Regions from separate parts of the Clostridium sp. JNZ X4-2 genome, predicted to be linked through region 3. Evidence: riboswitches for the same ligand, from Rfam matches in the RefSeq annotation. Region 3 holds a riboswitch; each other region holds the start of a gene.
The links. A riboswitch is a leader RNA that binds a small molecule or an ion and turns the genes downstream of it on or off. The one in region 3 is predicted to bind cobalamin.

Region 1 (4,849 bases), 260 kb from region 3:
GGTCTTATACTTGGAATTTTGTTGATGCTCAGGATAATGGCAGCAGTTAGTCTGGCATGTATACTGTCCTTTTGCACACCCATGATTGAAATACTTGAAACCCTGAGAATATTTAAGGTACCATCAATTATAATAGATTTAGCGGATATGATGTACAGATATATATTTATAATTGAGGATACGGGAAAAAGTATGAGACATGCCCAATTGAGCCGTATGGGAGATAATTCCAGTTGGATGCGCCGTGCTGAAGATGCGGGAAAAATAGCAGTTTATGTCATAATAGAATCTTTGGATCGCAGTGTGAGGGTTTACAATGCCATGCTTTCAAGAGGATATAACGAAGAGAGTAAACAAGCTAAGTTTTTCACATACTCCATTCCAGCCAAGGATTTTCGCTTTGGAATATTAGGAGCAGTTTTATTGGCAGCTTTAATTATTGCAAATATATTGATTTAAAAGGAGAATAATATATGGAACTTATTGATGTGGATAAAGTCAGCTATGCTTATGGTGATGGAAGCCTGGCACTTAAAGATGTTAACATGAAAATAAAAAGCGGGGAAAAGGTAGCAATACTTGGTCCCAATGGTGCAGGTAAATCCACTCTTTTTCATCTGTTTAATGGAATCTTAAAGCCTAAATCAGGTACTATTACAATAAATGGACTTCAGGTATGCAAAAAAAATTTAGTTGAAATAAGACGTATGGTAGGCATGGTATTTCAAGACTCTGATGATCAGCTTTTTAATTCTACAGTTCGACAGGAAATTGCCTATGGGCTTTTGAACATGGGTATGAGAGGGCAGGAATTGGAAGATACAATAGCATGGTCATTAAAGGTGGTTGGAATGACAGGTTATGATGATAAAAGTCCCCATAATTTAAGTGGAGGGCAAAAAAAAAGAATAGCACTTGCAAGTGTCCTTGCCATGAAGCCTAAGGTAATGGTTCTGGATGAACCCACAGCAGCTCTTGATCCCAGGGGAGTATATAAGTTAATCAAACTTCTTGACATAATAAATAAAAAACTTGGAATTACTTTGATCTTTGCCACCCATGATGTGGATACAGTTCCTCTTTTAGCTGATACGGTTTATCTTTTGGATAAAGGAAAAATTGTAAGGGGAGGCACAACTCAGGAAGTGTTTAATCAAAAAGAGTTTATTCGAAAAATTGATTTAAGACTTCCAAGAGTAGCTCATTTGGTTGAAATTCTGGATAGAGATGGAGCAATAAATGCAGATACATTACCTCTTACCATTGGTCAGGCCAAAAGTGTTTTAGAAAATCAAAATAGAAATTGACATGAAAAGATATAAAAGTAGAATCACTGGAATTTTTTAATAAGATTTCAGTGATTTTTTCATATCTGTCATGAATTTAATAGTTTATAAAACTTTAAATTACATAAACTCTAGATACACAATTAAATAAAATACTTCAATAAAAAAATCTATGAGAATGTGAAGGAGGAATTCATCATGACAGGTAATGGAAATAGAACTTTAGTTCCAGAGGCAAAGGAAGGTCTTAATAGATTTAAGATGGAAGCAGCTAGAGAAGTAGGAGTGAATCTAAAAGATGGATATAATGGTGATATTACATCAAGGGAAGCAGGCTCAATAGGGGGACAGATGGTAAAAAAGATGATAGAGGCTTATGAGCAGGGATTAAAGTAACCATATTAATTAAAATAAATGAAAAAAGTATGAATAGTTACTTGACTAATATAGACAATAAGAATATAATTAACTCATAATTAAATAATAAAGTATACGGTTTATATTATAATTAAAAGGGAATATGGTGAAATACCATTACAGCCCCCGCTACTGTATCAGGTGACAATTTTAAATTTCCACTGGAGTGTTTCTGGGAAGGGAAAAAGAGGATGAGCCGATAGTCAGGAAACCTGCCTATACTTGCATAGAAATCTTTCGGAGGGAAGGATTTATCAATTGTAATGCTGATACTATTTTTAATAGTGTAGTTTTGTAATATGATAATCAGGGACTTCTAAAAGAAGTCCCTTTTTATATATATGTGTTTGGTGTTAACTTAAACATATCTAATCCCTTTAATAATGCACTTATTATGGATGAATAAGTGCATTTTTGTGTTTTAAAGAGCCTATATTAGGTTATAATATTTTAAAATAGCTATTGATTGGAATAAACTTAAAAGGAAGGATACATCATGTCTGAAAAATATTGGCCTGAAACGATTATACTTTGGGGAGCCGGTGCTACTAAAAGCTTAGGGCTTCATGCAACTAATGAGTTGATGCAGCTTATTTTAAAAATAAGTAAAAGGGATTTTTCCTTTTTGAAGGGAAAAGATAAAAAACTGGCTGATGCTTTTGAAAAATTAATTACGGAAGATTTAATTAAAGACTCTAAGATGTCTAAGATATACGATTTAAAAGCTCTAGAGGCTATAATAAGTACCAACGCCAAGTTTAACATGCACGAACTTTTTACTATGCTTGATCAACTTATTGACAATAATATGGGATTTAATGCTTTTTCTCATGGGAAAACACAGTTTTTAAGGGTGGAAAGAGTTCAGGCGGCCAAAAGATGTCTCATTTTGATTATTGAAGAGTTGGAGAGATTTAGTATACAAGGTACCCAGGGATATGCAGACAGAGAAAAAATGGAACCTTATTATCAATTTGCAAAAATACTTGTAGATCTTATGATAGAAGAGGCGCAGGCATTTGAAAACAGAGGTTATAGAAGGGATACAAGACGATTTTATCTTTATTCCTATGCCATAATATCTTTTAATTGGGATCCCATAATACTCTGGAACTTATTCAATGCCCATAAGGAGAAAAATGAAAGGCCTGTCAGACTAAAAGATGGCTTAAAATTGCAGTTATATGATGATTTTGGAACTCAGATATCTTCTGCCCAATTGAATGAGGATGAATCCGGCATATGGTATGTAACGGATGAACCCCAGTGTAAAAGTATAAATGATTATAATTACCCTTCTAGGATAATGAGGATAGGAAAAATACTGTTTCCCCATGGTATGTTTGGTTCCAGGGTCTGCCCTGAATGCGGCAAATCCATAATTAGTTTTGCAAAAAGATGGGATAGACTGTCTACAGAGGTTTTTGGGCCATCTATTTTAAAAACATTGCAAAAAAACTGGAGGTATACAACAGAAAAAGAAAAGACATATAAAAGAGGTGCCATAGAGTGTCCTTATTGTGGACAAATAACTTACCCTTATGATATGCCTCTTATAATACAGAGCCTTTCAAGGGAAAAGAGTGTACCAACTTTAGAAGAATTGAAAACTGAAATGGGACTTCTTATGAAAAATGCAAAACATATAATTTTTGCAGGATATAGTTTGCCGCAGGATGATATTATGGTTAAAACCTTTTTCATGTCTTCTATATCTGGAAATGACAGAGATAAGCTGAAATGTACTGTAGTAAACTATGATGAAGGGTATAGAGGTTCAGGTTGGCTGAAGGGCCATAAGATAGTGGAATATATAAAAGGAACAAAAAATAATTCTGCGGCTGAGTGCATAAAAAACATATGTGATATATTTCCATTAAAAAATATAAGGATAAATTTAAGCGGGATACCTGATATATTTATGGAAGATGGAAAATGCAGCAGGAGAAAGACAATAGATTTATTGTATCCTGAAGAGTATTTTAAAGAGGGATTTCCAATACATAGAGATTGAAAAAAAGATTATGTTTTTTAACTGCTTTATTGAACTTTCCATTAAAAGTGGTAAAATAAAATCGTCAGTATTTATTAAAAAACTGAACTAAATTTTATAAAGGAGGTTCCGTGTTATATCAAAATGAATAACAACGGAGAAAACTTATGGAAAGACAATTAAAAACATGGTCAAAGCTTAGTATTAGACAGATTGCCATAATTGGCATGCTGTCTGCAATTTCTATTGTACTTGGTGTAACTGGATTGGGTTTTATACCTATTCCGCCGGTGAAAGCCACTATAATGCACGTACCTGTTATAATAGGGGCTGTTTTAGAGGGGCCGCTTGTGGGTGCTATGGTAGGACTTATCTTTGGTGTATTTAGTGTGATTCAATCTATAACTACTCCTACCCCTGTTTCTTTTGTTTTTATGAACCCTCTGGTATCTGTTTTACCGAGAATACTTATAGGAGTGGGAAGTTATTACGTATTTAAGCTCATAAGAATGAAAAGGGAAGTTTTATCTGTAGGAATAGCTGCCGCCGTAGGGTCATTGATAAACACCGTAGGTGTGCTGGGCATGATATATATTATATACCTGGGTCCTTATTCCAAGGCACTAAATATAAGTTTAAGTGCAGCCAAAAAGGGAATACTAGTTGTAGCCTTTACAAACGGCATGCCTGAAATGATCTTATCTATAATTATTGCGGTATCTGTTGTCACTGCCATTACTAAGATGAGACATAAATAAATTATGCAATTAACCCTGAGCCTTTGCAAGCTTGGGGTTTTATAATATAGGAGGTAGAAATGAGGGAAATTTCATTTAATAGTATAGAGGGAATAAGAATAGGAAATGCCCAGAATTTAAAAGGTCCTACAGGATGTACTGTGGTTATATGTGAAAATGGGGCAGCTGCTGGAGTAGATGTGAGAGGAGGATCACCAGGTACCCGTGAAACGGATCTATTAAATCCAGTTAATTTAGTGGATAGAATTCATGCAGTAGTTCTTGCAGGAGGAAGTGCTTTTGGATTGGATGCAGCAGGCGGAGTAATGCAGTACTTAGAAGAAAGAAATATTGGCTTTGATGTAACCGTTACAAAAGTGCCTATAGTTTGCGGGGCGGTTTTGTTTGATCTCAAC
Region 2 (4,849 bases), 480 kb from region 3:
GTTGAAATACAAATATTGCCAGTGGAATATATGGCAGAACGCACCATATTTTACTGGAGCAAGATGTACACAAGCCAGATAAAACTAGGGGATACCTATGATAAGTTAAAGAAATGTGTGACTATAAATATAGTGGATTTCAAATGTACACCGTTAAATAAATTATACTCAAGTTATCACCTGACAGAAGATGAAACAGGGTATAAATTGACTGACATACTGGAAGTTCACTTTCTAGAAATACCAAAATTATTTGACGAAAAAGTTGAGAGAAGTGAAGATGATCCAATAGTACAGTGGATGGAATTTCTGGATGCAAAATCGAAGGGAGTGATAGAGGTGCTGGCAGGGAAGAACAAAAATATAAAAAAAGCTTATGGACTGCTTCAAATAATAAGCCGGGATGAAAAAGCCAGGATGTTATATGAGGCAAGGCAGGCAGAAATCAGTGACCAGCGTACCAGGATAAAAGTGGCAGAGGAAAAAGGAATAGAAAAAGGCATAGAAAAAGGAACAAATGATAAAGCAATAAGGATAGCTAAAAAGATGATTAATCGTGGAGATTCAATAAATGATATAGCAGACATAACTGAATTACCAAAAGAAAAAATAATAGAACTGAAAAAGAAATACCAGAATTAAAGAACAAAGAACTTTGAACTTCAGATTGAAAGGGGTGTTATATTTGGAGAAGAATTGTTTTATTACAATTACAGGATTGAACCATTATTACGATAAAAAACCCTTTGAGATTGACCGTATACTTAAAATTGTAAAAGAGCCTGAAAATGAATATGACGGCGAGGCAATACGAGTTGAGCTTCCTTATATTGGCACCGTGGGTTATGTAGCCAACAGCCCCAATACTGTTTTTAAGGGGACCATAAGTTCCGGAAGATTATATGAGCATATAGGGGAGTATGCCTATGCACAGGTTTATTTTATTACCCATTCAAGCGTGATTGCCCTTGTGCTTTTGCCTGATAAAATAGAAAAAGATTTAAAAGAAGAAGAAATACAGAAAATGGTGAAAAAACTGAACACTATGATACGATAGGTCAAGCTTGAAAAACTAAGTAAAATTTTTTTGAGTGAGATAAACACAAAATGTGTGTTGGCTAATCCATTAATTGTATAAAAAAATTATGATATAATTCTATCATAATAATGGTATAAAGGGAGAAGAAAATATGATTATTAAAGTATCGGCAGCACTTAGAAATGAATATTTGGCAATATCACCATTAGCTCATGAAACAAAAAGAACCAATTTATATAACTAAAAATGATGAGGGTGATGTTGTCTTGATGAGCATAGATGCTTTTGAGAGGAGAGAACAAATTTTACAACTCAGAGCAAAGGTTTTACAGGCAGAGCAGGAGCGAACTAATGGTGAAAAGACTATGAGTGTTTGAGTGTTGAAGAAGCGAGAGACAGTCTAAGGGAACGTGTAAATGAAATGCTGGAGCCTAAAAGAGATGGTTCAGATAAGGATGAAGCTGAAATTACAGGAGGAAAACGTCTAATTAGAGTTATGATGAATATTATGTAGATAATTGTTGTAATATATCCTGGGAAATAAAGCTCGGGATATTATTTTTTTTCACAAACAGTACAGGTATTATATGGAATTACATGCAATAAATGTGCTTGCTGCAAATAGTTTTTTTTATCAGATAGATTGTTTATTTAATTAATTGTTAGGTATAGAGTTAAAGTAAAAGATCAATAAGGGGTATTGAATAATGTATTAACCATAAAAAGAATATTTAGACAAAAAATGACGTGTTATGTAGAAAGTTGTATATAAATAATATAATTCCATTAAGATAAAGTTTTAACAAATATGTTGACAAATACCTATACATGATATATTATCAAGGTAATGAAAATTAAATAATATTTGCAGCAGGCTTCTCAATGAATTAATAGGGAAAGTGGTTAGAAACCACTGCAGCCTCCACTACTGTAAGGAAGATGAAATCCATGTGAAACCACTGAAGGGACAACCTTTGGGAAGGTATGGAGAGTAAGATGATTCCAAGCCAGTATACCTACCTGCTTGCCGGTATATATAGTTCTTTTGGTAGGAAAGACTGGTATCAGATGTATTTCCATTTAAATTGTGAAATATATTAATATGATATGTGAAGACCTTCAAAAGAAGGCCTTTTTATTTATGTTTTAACAAGTTGAAGGTACTTTAGTACCTGAAACTAAAAACCGCCCGCTATGCGGGTGTGATTAAATGCTTAAGCAAAAAAAGTATTACCTTTTTTGTTATAATGATGAATGTTCAAGTCATCAAAATAATTAGAAAGAAGGTAATACTCTATGGCAGAAAGTTTAGCACATAGCAAGTGGTTATGCAAGTACCATATAGTATTTACGCCCAAATATCGAAGAAAGATAATATACTACAAATTGAGAGAAGATATAAAAGAAATAATAAAAGATTTGTGTAAATGGAAAGGTATAAGAATTATAGAAGGACATATGATGCCGGATCATATACATCTTTTAGTATCGATACCTCCCAAAACAAGTGTGTCAAGTTTTATGGGATATCTTAAAGGGAAAAGTTCAATGATGATATTTGATAGGCACTCAAATCTTAAATATAAATTTGGAAATAGACATTTTTGGGCAGAAGGATATTATGTGAGTACAGTAGGACTTAATGAAGCAACAATAGCAAAGTATATTCGAGAACAAGAAAAAAATGATCAAATAATGGATAAGATTACAATAAAAGAATTGGAAAACCCTTTTAAGGGTACAGTTAGGTAATCAATCCACTGAGGCTTGAACAAGGTAAAAGCCAGCGTCATTTAGGCGCTGGAAGTATTACGCCCTTATAGGGCTTGAGCAAGCCACCTCTTTTAGGGGTGGTTATGACTTAAACAGGGCAGGTAAAGAAATACCTGAAAATTATTTTAAGTCCATGGAAAGTAATATCAAAAATGATCCTGATTATTTAATGGATACAAACAAAAGCCCCGTAGTAGATGATGTCGCAAAATGTGAATCCATTGCTGCTGCAGTGATCGCTGACGGTAAAGATCCTACAAATTTTTGGGGAGTTAATCTTATAGAAAAAATATACAATAGTGATGGCATGTCAAAAAATCTTCCGGGAGTAGGAAATGAAGAATATTGTGCATATGCCCTTATACTCTTAAGCGCAGGGGACTTTACCATTCCCGATGATGCAAAATGGACCAAGGATAAATTGATTCAAACTCTGTTAAGTGAGCAGAAATCTGACGGCGGATGGAACAGAAACGTCGTATACCCAACTCCTCAGGCAAATATATCACAAGCTAGTGTTACAGCAGAGGTGATTTCAGCACTGGCACCATATTATAACACAAATGCAGATGTGAAAAAAGCCATTGACAACGCCATTGCCCTTTTACAGGAAAGGCAGGCTTCGGATGGAGGGTTTGGACTTGTTAATAACAGCTCGGATTCAGGAACAGGTGTAACAGCCCCAGTAATAACAGCATTATGTTCACTGGGGATAGATCCTGCCACAGACAGCGGATTTATAAAGGGAGACAATAACCCTATGGATGCGCTATTGAGCTTTGCTTTAAATGACAACAGCGGATTTGGAGGTACAAATAATACATCATTGGATCCTACATCAACAGAAGTTGGTTTTAGGGGGATAACCGCATATAAGCTGTTTAAAGAAGGAAAGGGTTCCATATATAATTTTACAACTGCACAGAGCAGCAATGCAGATCTTTCAAATCTGAGTCTTTCAGGAGTAACTCTCAATCAAGCTTTTGATTCATCTGTAACATACTACACGGCATCAGTTGGCAATGAAGTGTCAAATACTGACATAACAGCGGCTGCAGCAGACAGTAAAGCTCAGATAAAGGTAAGTGTAAATGGAGAGGATGTAAGCGGTCAGCAGGCCAACCTTAATGTAGGGGAAAACAACATAAAGGTTGAAGTCACAGCAGAGGATGGAACTGTAAAGACCTATAACATAGTTGTAACCAGGGCTGCAGAGTCTGTTGTAAATGTGACAGGAATAACTCTTGACAAGACAAGTACAACTGTGGAAAAGGGGAGTACAGATCAGCTTACAGCAGTTGTTGCTCCTGAAAATGCCACTAATAAAAATGTAACTTGGACAAGTGATAAACCTGAAATAGCTGCAGTGGATCAAACTGGAAAGATAACTGCAGAGGCAGAAGGTACGGCCACAATAACAGCATCTACGGAAGATGGAAATAAAACCGCAGCTTGCAGTGTAACAGTTACTGATAATAGTCAAACCAACCTTGTAGATATAAGCACCGATTTGCCTGAAGATGCGTCTTTTAAACTGGGAAGTGATGCCAAAGTAACCATAAATGCTGTAAATAATTCTGATGAAGAGCAGCCCGTTTCATTGATACTTGCACTGTTCAACAAGGACAACAATGCCTTTGTGACTTATACAGCAGCACAGCAGGATGTTGAATCAAAAGGATCCACTGCACTGACAGGTAGTATAAAGTTGCCGGATACGGGAAATTATGAATTGAAAGCCTTTGTGTGGGACGGACTGGATGACATGGAACCCCTCTCCGATGTTAAAACCGTACCTGTTGTGAGCGGTGATACAGGTGAAAATGATAGTGAAGTAACTTTTGCTGACTGGGGTTTGGAGGAAGCAGTGAGGGATTCCATAGGAAAGCCCGAGGGCACCTTGTATAAAAGTGACGTGGACAAGATAACTGAACTGGATGTCACTGGTAAGAATATACTGGACCTTGGTGGTATTGAAAACCTGACTTCACTTGAAACTCTCAATCTGACAAGTAATAGAAAATTAAATGTGGATAC
Region 3 (4,849 bases):
GATAATACTTTTTATAGATGAAATTCACACTATAGTTGGGGCCGGAAAAACGGAAGGTTCCATGGATGCAGGAAATTTGATAAAACCAATGCTTGCAAGAGGTGAACTTCACTGTATAGGAGCTACTACCTTTGATGAATACAGAAAATATATAGAGAAGGACAAAGCTCTTGAAAGAAGGTTTCAGCCAGTTGTAATAGATGAACCCAGCGTAGAAGATTCTATTTCAATACTCAGGGGACTTAAGGAGAAATTTGAAATATATCATGGTATAAGAATTCATGATTCTGCTATAGTTGCAGCAGCAAAACTTTCAAGCAGATATATAACAGACAGATATTTACCTGATAAGGCCATAGATTTAATCGATGAGGCCTGCGCCATGATAAGAACTGAAATTGATAGTGTACCAACTGAAATGGATGATGTCAGGAGAAAATTGTTTCAGCTTAAAATTGAAAAAGAAGCATTATCAAAGGAAAAAGATAATGCTTCCGTGGAAAGACTTAAAACAGTAGAAAAAGAACTGAATAATTTAAAAGATAAGGACAATGAACTAACTGCCAAATATGAAAAGGAAAAGTCCAATATAACGGAAGTCAGGAATTTAAAAAAGCAATTGGATGAAGCAAAGGGACAAATTGAAAAAGCAGAAAGAGAATACAATCTAAATAAAGTTGCAGAATTGAAGTATGGAGTCATACCTAAACTGGAAAGTGAAATAGCATCAGGTGAAAATTTGATAAAAGAAAATAATGAAAGTGCAATGCTGAAAGAAGAAGTTACAGAAAAGGAGATATCCCAGATAGTATCTAAATGGACGGGAATACCTGTATCAAGATTGGTAGAGGGAGAAAGGCAGAAACTTATTAAATTGGAAGATGAACTTTCAAAAAGAGTTGTAGGACAAAAGCAGGCTGTGAAAGCAGTTTCTGATGCTGTAATAAGAGCAAGGGCAGGAATGAAGGATCCAAATAGACCAATAGGATCATTCATATTTTTGGGACCTACAGGTGTAGGTAAAACCGAGCTGGCTAAAACCCTTGCAAGAACTTTGTTTGACAGTGAGGAAAATATAATCAGAATAGATATGTCGGAGTATATGGAAAAGTATTCTGTTTCAAGGCTTATAGGAGCTCCTCCGGGATATGTAGGTTATGAAGAAGGAGGGCAGCTTACGGAAGCAGTTAGAAGAAAGCCTTATAGTGTAATATTATTTGACGAGATAGAAAAAGCTCATAATGATGTATTTAATATTTTCCTTCAGATACTGGATGATGGAAGACTTACGGATAATCAAGGCAAAGTGGTAGATTTTAAGAATTGTATTATAATTATGACTTCCAATATAGGAAGCAGTTATTTACTGGAAAATAAGAGCAGTAGGGGAATAGATAAAGACATAAAAGATAAAGTAATGAATGATATGAAGTTGAAATTTAAACCTGAATTTTTAAACAGGCTGGATGATATCATAATGTTTAAACCGTTAAATACGGAAGAGATTAAAATTATAATAGATATATTCTTAAAAGATATAGAAAGCAGGTTAAAAGATAAGAATATTTATATAGAAATAACTGACAAAGCTAAAGAAATCATAGCAGAAGAAGGATATGATCCGGTTTATGGGGCTAGACCTTTAAAAAGATATATGGAAAATGTACTGGAAACGTCTATTGCCAAGAAGATAATTAAGGGTGAAATTTATGAAGGATGTAATATAAGGGTAGATTATGATGATAGATTTAAAATAGACAAGATATAAGTAAGATTGAATATTTAAATGGGTGTTATTTTAATAAGTAAAAGGAAAAGTATAAAGACTGCAGCCCGCCGCTACTGTATGGAGGATGAAACTTTATTATGCCACTGGATTATATATCTGGGAAGGCCAAGGAGTAAAATGAATCTGAGCCAGGAAGCCTGCCTAATATCTATGTTGATTCTTTCGGAGGGAAGGAAAATTGCATACTTTAAATTTGTAAGTTATATTTACGATTTAATGTAAAATTATTAATACATTAGGTTCTATAAATGATATGTAGATTTGAGGTGTATATTTTGAAGAAAAATAACATATTTATTACTGGATATGCAAAGCTTCCGAAGGGAATAACTGCAACCGAAATTTACAATGAAATTGTTATAGGGATTATTATAAATAGATGTTCCGGTGAAATACAGGATGTTGAGTGTTCTTTTGTGACTGATACTGCAAAGAAATACGCAAAAAATTTATTAATAGGGAAGAATTTGAATAATGTTAAAGAAATAGTGGGGGATATAGAAGATAATTACTTTGGAATGGCTAAAAAATCTTTTATAGCGGTATTGATAAACTGTTATGAAAGGTATAAAATAATAATGAACAAAGAGAATTAAAAACAATTTAATAAAATTGCCATTTTATTATAACATAAAGGTTGATCCCTTTATGAAGAATTAATAAAAAACACGGCATTAGTGTATTTCTGAGTACACTGATGCCGTTTTTTAAATGTATATTTTTAAACTATGTGTTAAAAAAGAAAGAAAAAAGTAGAAAGGAGAATGTGAGTTTCTGGTATTAATAGTATAAATTAATTAAAAAGTTAAGGCATTTATTTAAGCTTAAGGGTAATAATAATTTAAAAGGTAATAATAATTTAAAAAAGATCAATTATTTATAATGAAGAGGGGATAGCATGATTACGGATAGAATAAAAAACAAAGACCTTTTGAAATATATAGGCACAGCTAATGATGCAGCTGATCTTATAAAAGATGGAATGACTGTAGGAACTAGCGGATTTACATTTTCAGGATATCCAAAATCTGTACCAATGGCACTGGCAAAAAAGATAAAAGACGGTGCTAAGATAAAAATAAATTTATTTACAGGCGCCTCTGTAGGTGATGAACTTGATGGAGAATTAGCTAGAGTTGGGGCAATTAACAAGAGATTTCCATATCAGACACATAAAGACGTTAGAAATGCCATTAATGCAGGTGAAATTAATTATGTAGATGCTCATCTCAGCATGTCGCCACAGATGGTGGACTATGGGTTCATGGGAAAAATAGATGTGGCAATAGTCGAGGCTGTGGGTATAACTGAAGAAGGATATATTATACCGACTACATCAGTGGGTAATGCACCTACTTATGTTAGAGATGCAGATATAGTGATTGTAGAAATAAATGAAAGTCAGCCTGTATCTCTCATAGGAACACATGATGTGTACGTTCCTGAAAAACCGCCTTTTAGACAGCCAATACCTATAATTCATGCAGGAGACAGAATAGGTACCGATTACATAGTTTCGGATCCTAAAAAGATAAAATGCATAGTTTTCAGTGATATAAAGGATAATATCAGAAAAGTTGCACCTATAAGTGATGTAAGCAGAAAAATGGCGGGAAATCTGATAGACTTTCTTGAAAATGAAGTTAAACAGGGAAGACTTCCGGAAAACTTGCTTCCAATTCAATCAGGGGTGGGTTCAGTTGCAAATGCAGTACTTGAAGGATTAAAAGAATCCAGATTTACCAATTTGCAGGTATATACTGAAGTTGCACAGGATTCAGTATTTAATTTAATGGATGAAGGCAAGATTTCAGTAGCTTCTGCTACATCAGTGTCTTTTTCTGAAGCAGGGCAGAAAAAATTCTATGAAAAGATTGATGAATACAGAAAGAAATTTATATTGAGGCCTCAGGAAATAAGCAACAATCCGGAAGTAATCAGAAGACTTGGAGTAATAGCCATGAATACACCTATAGAAGCAGATATATATGGAAATGTAAATTCAAGTCAAATAATGGGTTCGAGGATGATGAACGGAATAGGCGGCTCAGGTGATTTTACAAGAAGTTCATATATTTCAATATTTACTACAGAATCAATAGCTAAAAATGGTGCAATATCCTCAATAGTACCTATGGTACCTCATTGTGATCATTCGGAGCATGATGTGGATGTCATAGTAACAGAGCAGGGTGTAGCTGATTTAAGGGGATTATCTCCAAAAGAAAGGGCAAAGGTAATAATAGAAAACTGCAGTCATCCTGACTATAAGCCATTCCTTAAAGATTATTTTAAGAGGGCAAGTCAAGGTAAAAATATTCATACACCGGTTTTATTAAATGAAGCTTTATCATGGCATGAAAGATTTGTTAAGACTGGGAGCATGAAAATTAAAACTGATAAATCAAAGGTAGAAGTATAAAGAAAAGGGGTTAGAAAATGTTTAATGAAGAAAAGTTGAATGAAGTTAAAAAAGAAAAAGAGAACTGGGAAAAAGGTACCCTTTCAAAAGCTCTTGGAAGGTTTCCAGAAAGGAAAAAGGCTTTTAAAACTACATCTAATATAGAAGTGAAAAGACTGTACACTCCTGAAGATGTGAATAATGTTGATTATAACAAAGAACTTTCTTTCCCAGGAGAATATCCTTATACAAGAGGTGTTCAGCCTACAATGTACAGAGGAAAATTCTGGACAATGAGACAGTATGCAGGTTTTGCCACTGCAGAAGAATCAAACAAGAGATACAAATATCTTTTATCTCAAGGTCAGACTGGACTAAGTGTAGCTTTTGATCTGCCAACACAAATAGGTTATGATTCAGACCATGAACTTGCTGAAGGTGAAGTTGGAAAAGTTGGAGTTGCCATAGACTCCCTTAAAGACATGGAAACGTTGTTTGATGGAATACCACTGGACAAGGTAAGTACTTCCATGACAATAAATGCACCAGCTTCAGTACTCCTTGCAATGTATATTGCAGTAGCTGAAAAGCAGGGAGTAACTCCAGAAAAATTAAAAGGTACTATACAAAACGATATTCTAAAAGAATACGTGGCAAGG

Region 1: it holds a riboswitch for cobalamin, as region 3 does, so the genes downstream of both, ACYUJ6_RS11730 (hypothetical protein) here and ACYUJ6_RS13040 (DUF3870 domain-containing protein) in region 3, are expected to answer to the same signal.
Region 2: it holds a riboswitch for cobalamin, as region 3 does, so the genes downstream of both, tnpA (IS200/IS605 family transposase) here and ACYUJ6_RS13040 (DUF3870 domain-containing protein) in region 3, are expected to answer to the same signal.

The regions. Positions count from the first base shown of each region.
Region 1 is NZ_CM142685.1:2,444,697-2,449,545, reverse strand. Features, by position in the region: gene cbiQ (cobalt ECF transporter T component CbiQ) at 1-459, shown strand, start outside; gene ACYUJ6_RS11740 (energy-coupling factor ABC transporter ATP-binding protein) at 474-1,307, shown strand; gene ACYUJ6_RS11735 (alpha/beta-type small acid-soluble spore protein) at 1,485-1,682, shown strand; cobalamin riboswitch at 1,762-1,937, shown strand; gene ACYUJ6_RS11730 (hypothetical protein) at 2,200-3,717, shown strand; gene ACYUJ6_RS11725 (ECF transporter S component) at 3,864-4,454, shown strand; gene ACYUJ6_RS11720 (P1 family peptidase) at 4,514-4,849, shown strand, end outside.
Region 2 is NZ_CM142685.1:3,185,971-3,190,819, reverse strand. Features, by position in the region: gene ACYUJ6_RS15335 (Rpn family recombination-promoting nuclease/putative transposase) at 1-642, shown strand, start outside; gene ACYUJ6_RS15330 (HIRAN domain-containing protein) at 686-1,057, shown strand; gene ACYUJ6_RS15325 (hypothetical protein) at 1,309-1,416, shown strand; gene ACYUJ6_RS15320 (hypothetical protein) at 1,413-1,553, shown strand; cobalamin riboswitch at 1,895-2,077, shown strand; gene tnpA (IS200/IS605 family transposase) at 2,336-2,791, shown strand; gene ACYUJ6_RS15310 (leucine-rich repeat domain-containing protein) at 2,946-4,849, shown strand, end outside.
Region 3 is NZ_CM142685.1:2,707,079-2,711,927, reverse strand. Features, by position in the region: gene clpB (ATP-dependent chaperone ClpB) at 1-1,768, shown strand, start outside; cobalamin riboswitch at 1,771-1,948, shown strand; gene ACYUJ6_RS13040 (DUF3870 domain-containing protein) at 2,065-2,385, shown strand; gene ACYUJ6_RS13035 (acetyl-CoA hydrolase/transferase family protein) at 2,688-4,211, shown strand; gene ACYUJ6_RS13030 (acyl-CoA mutase large subunit family protein) at 4,229-4,849, shown strand, end outside.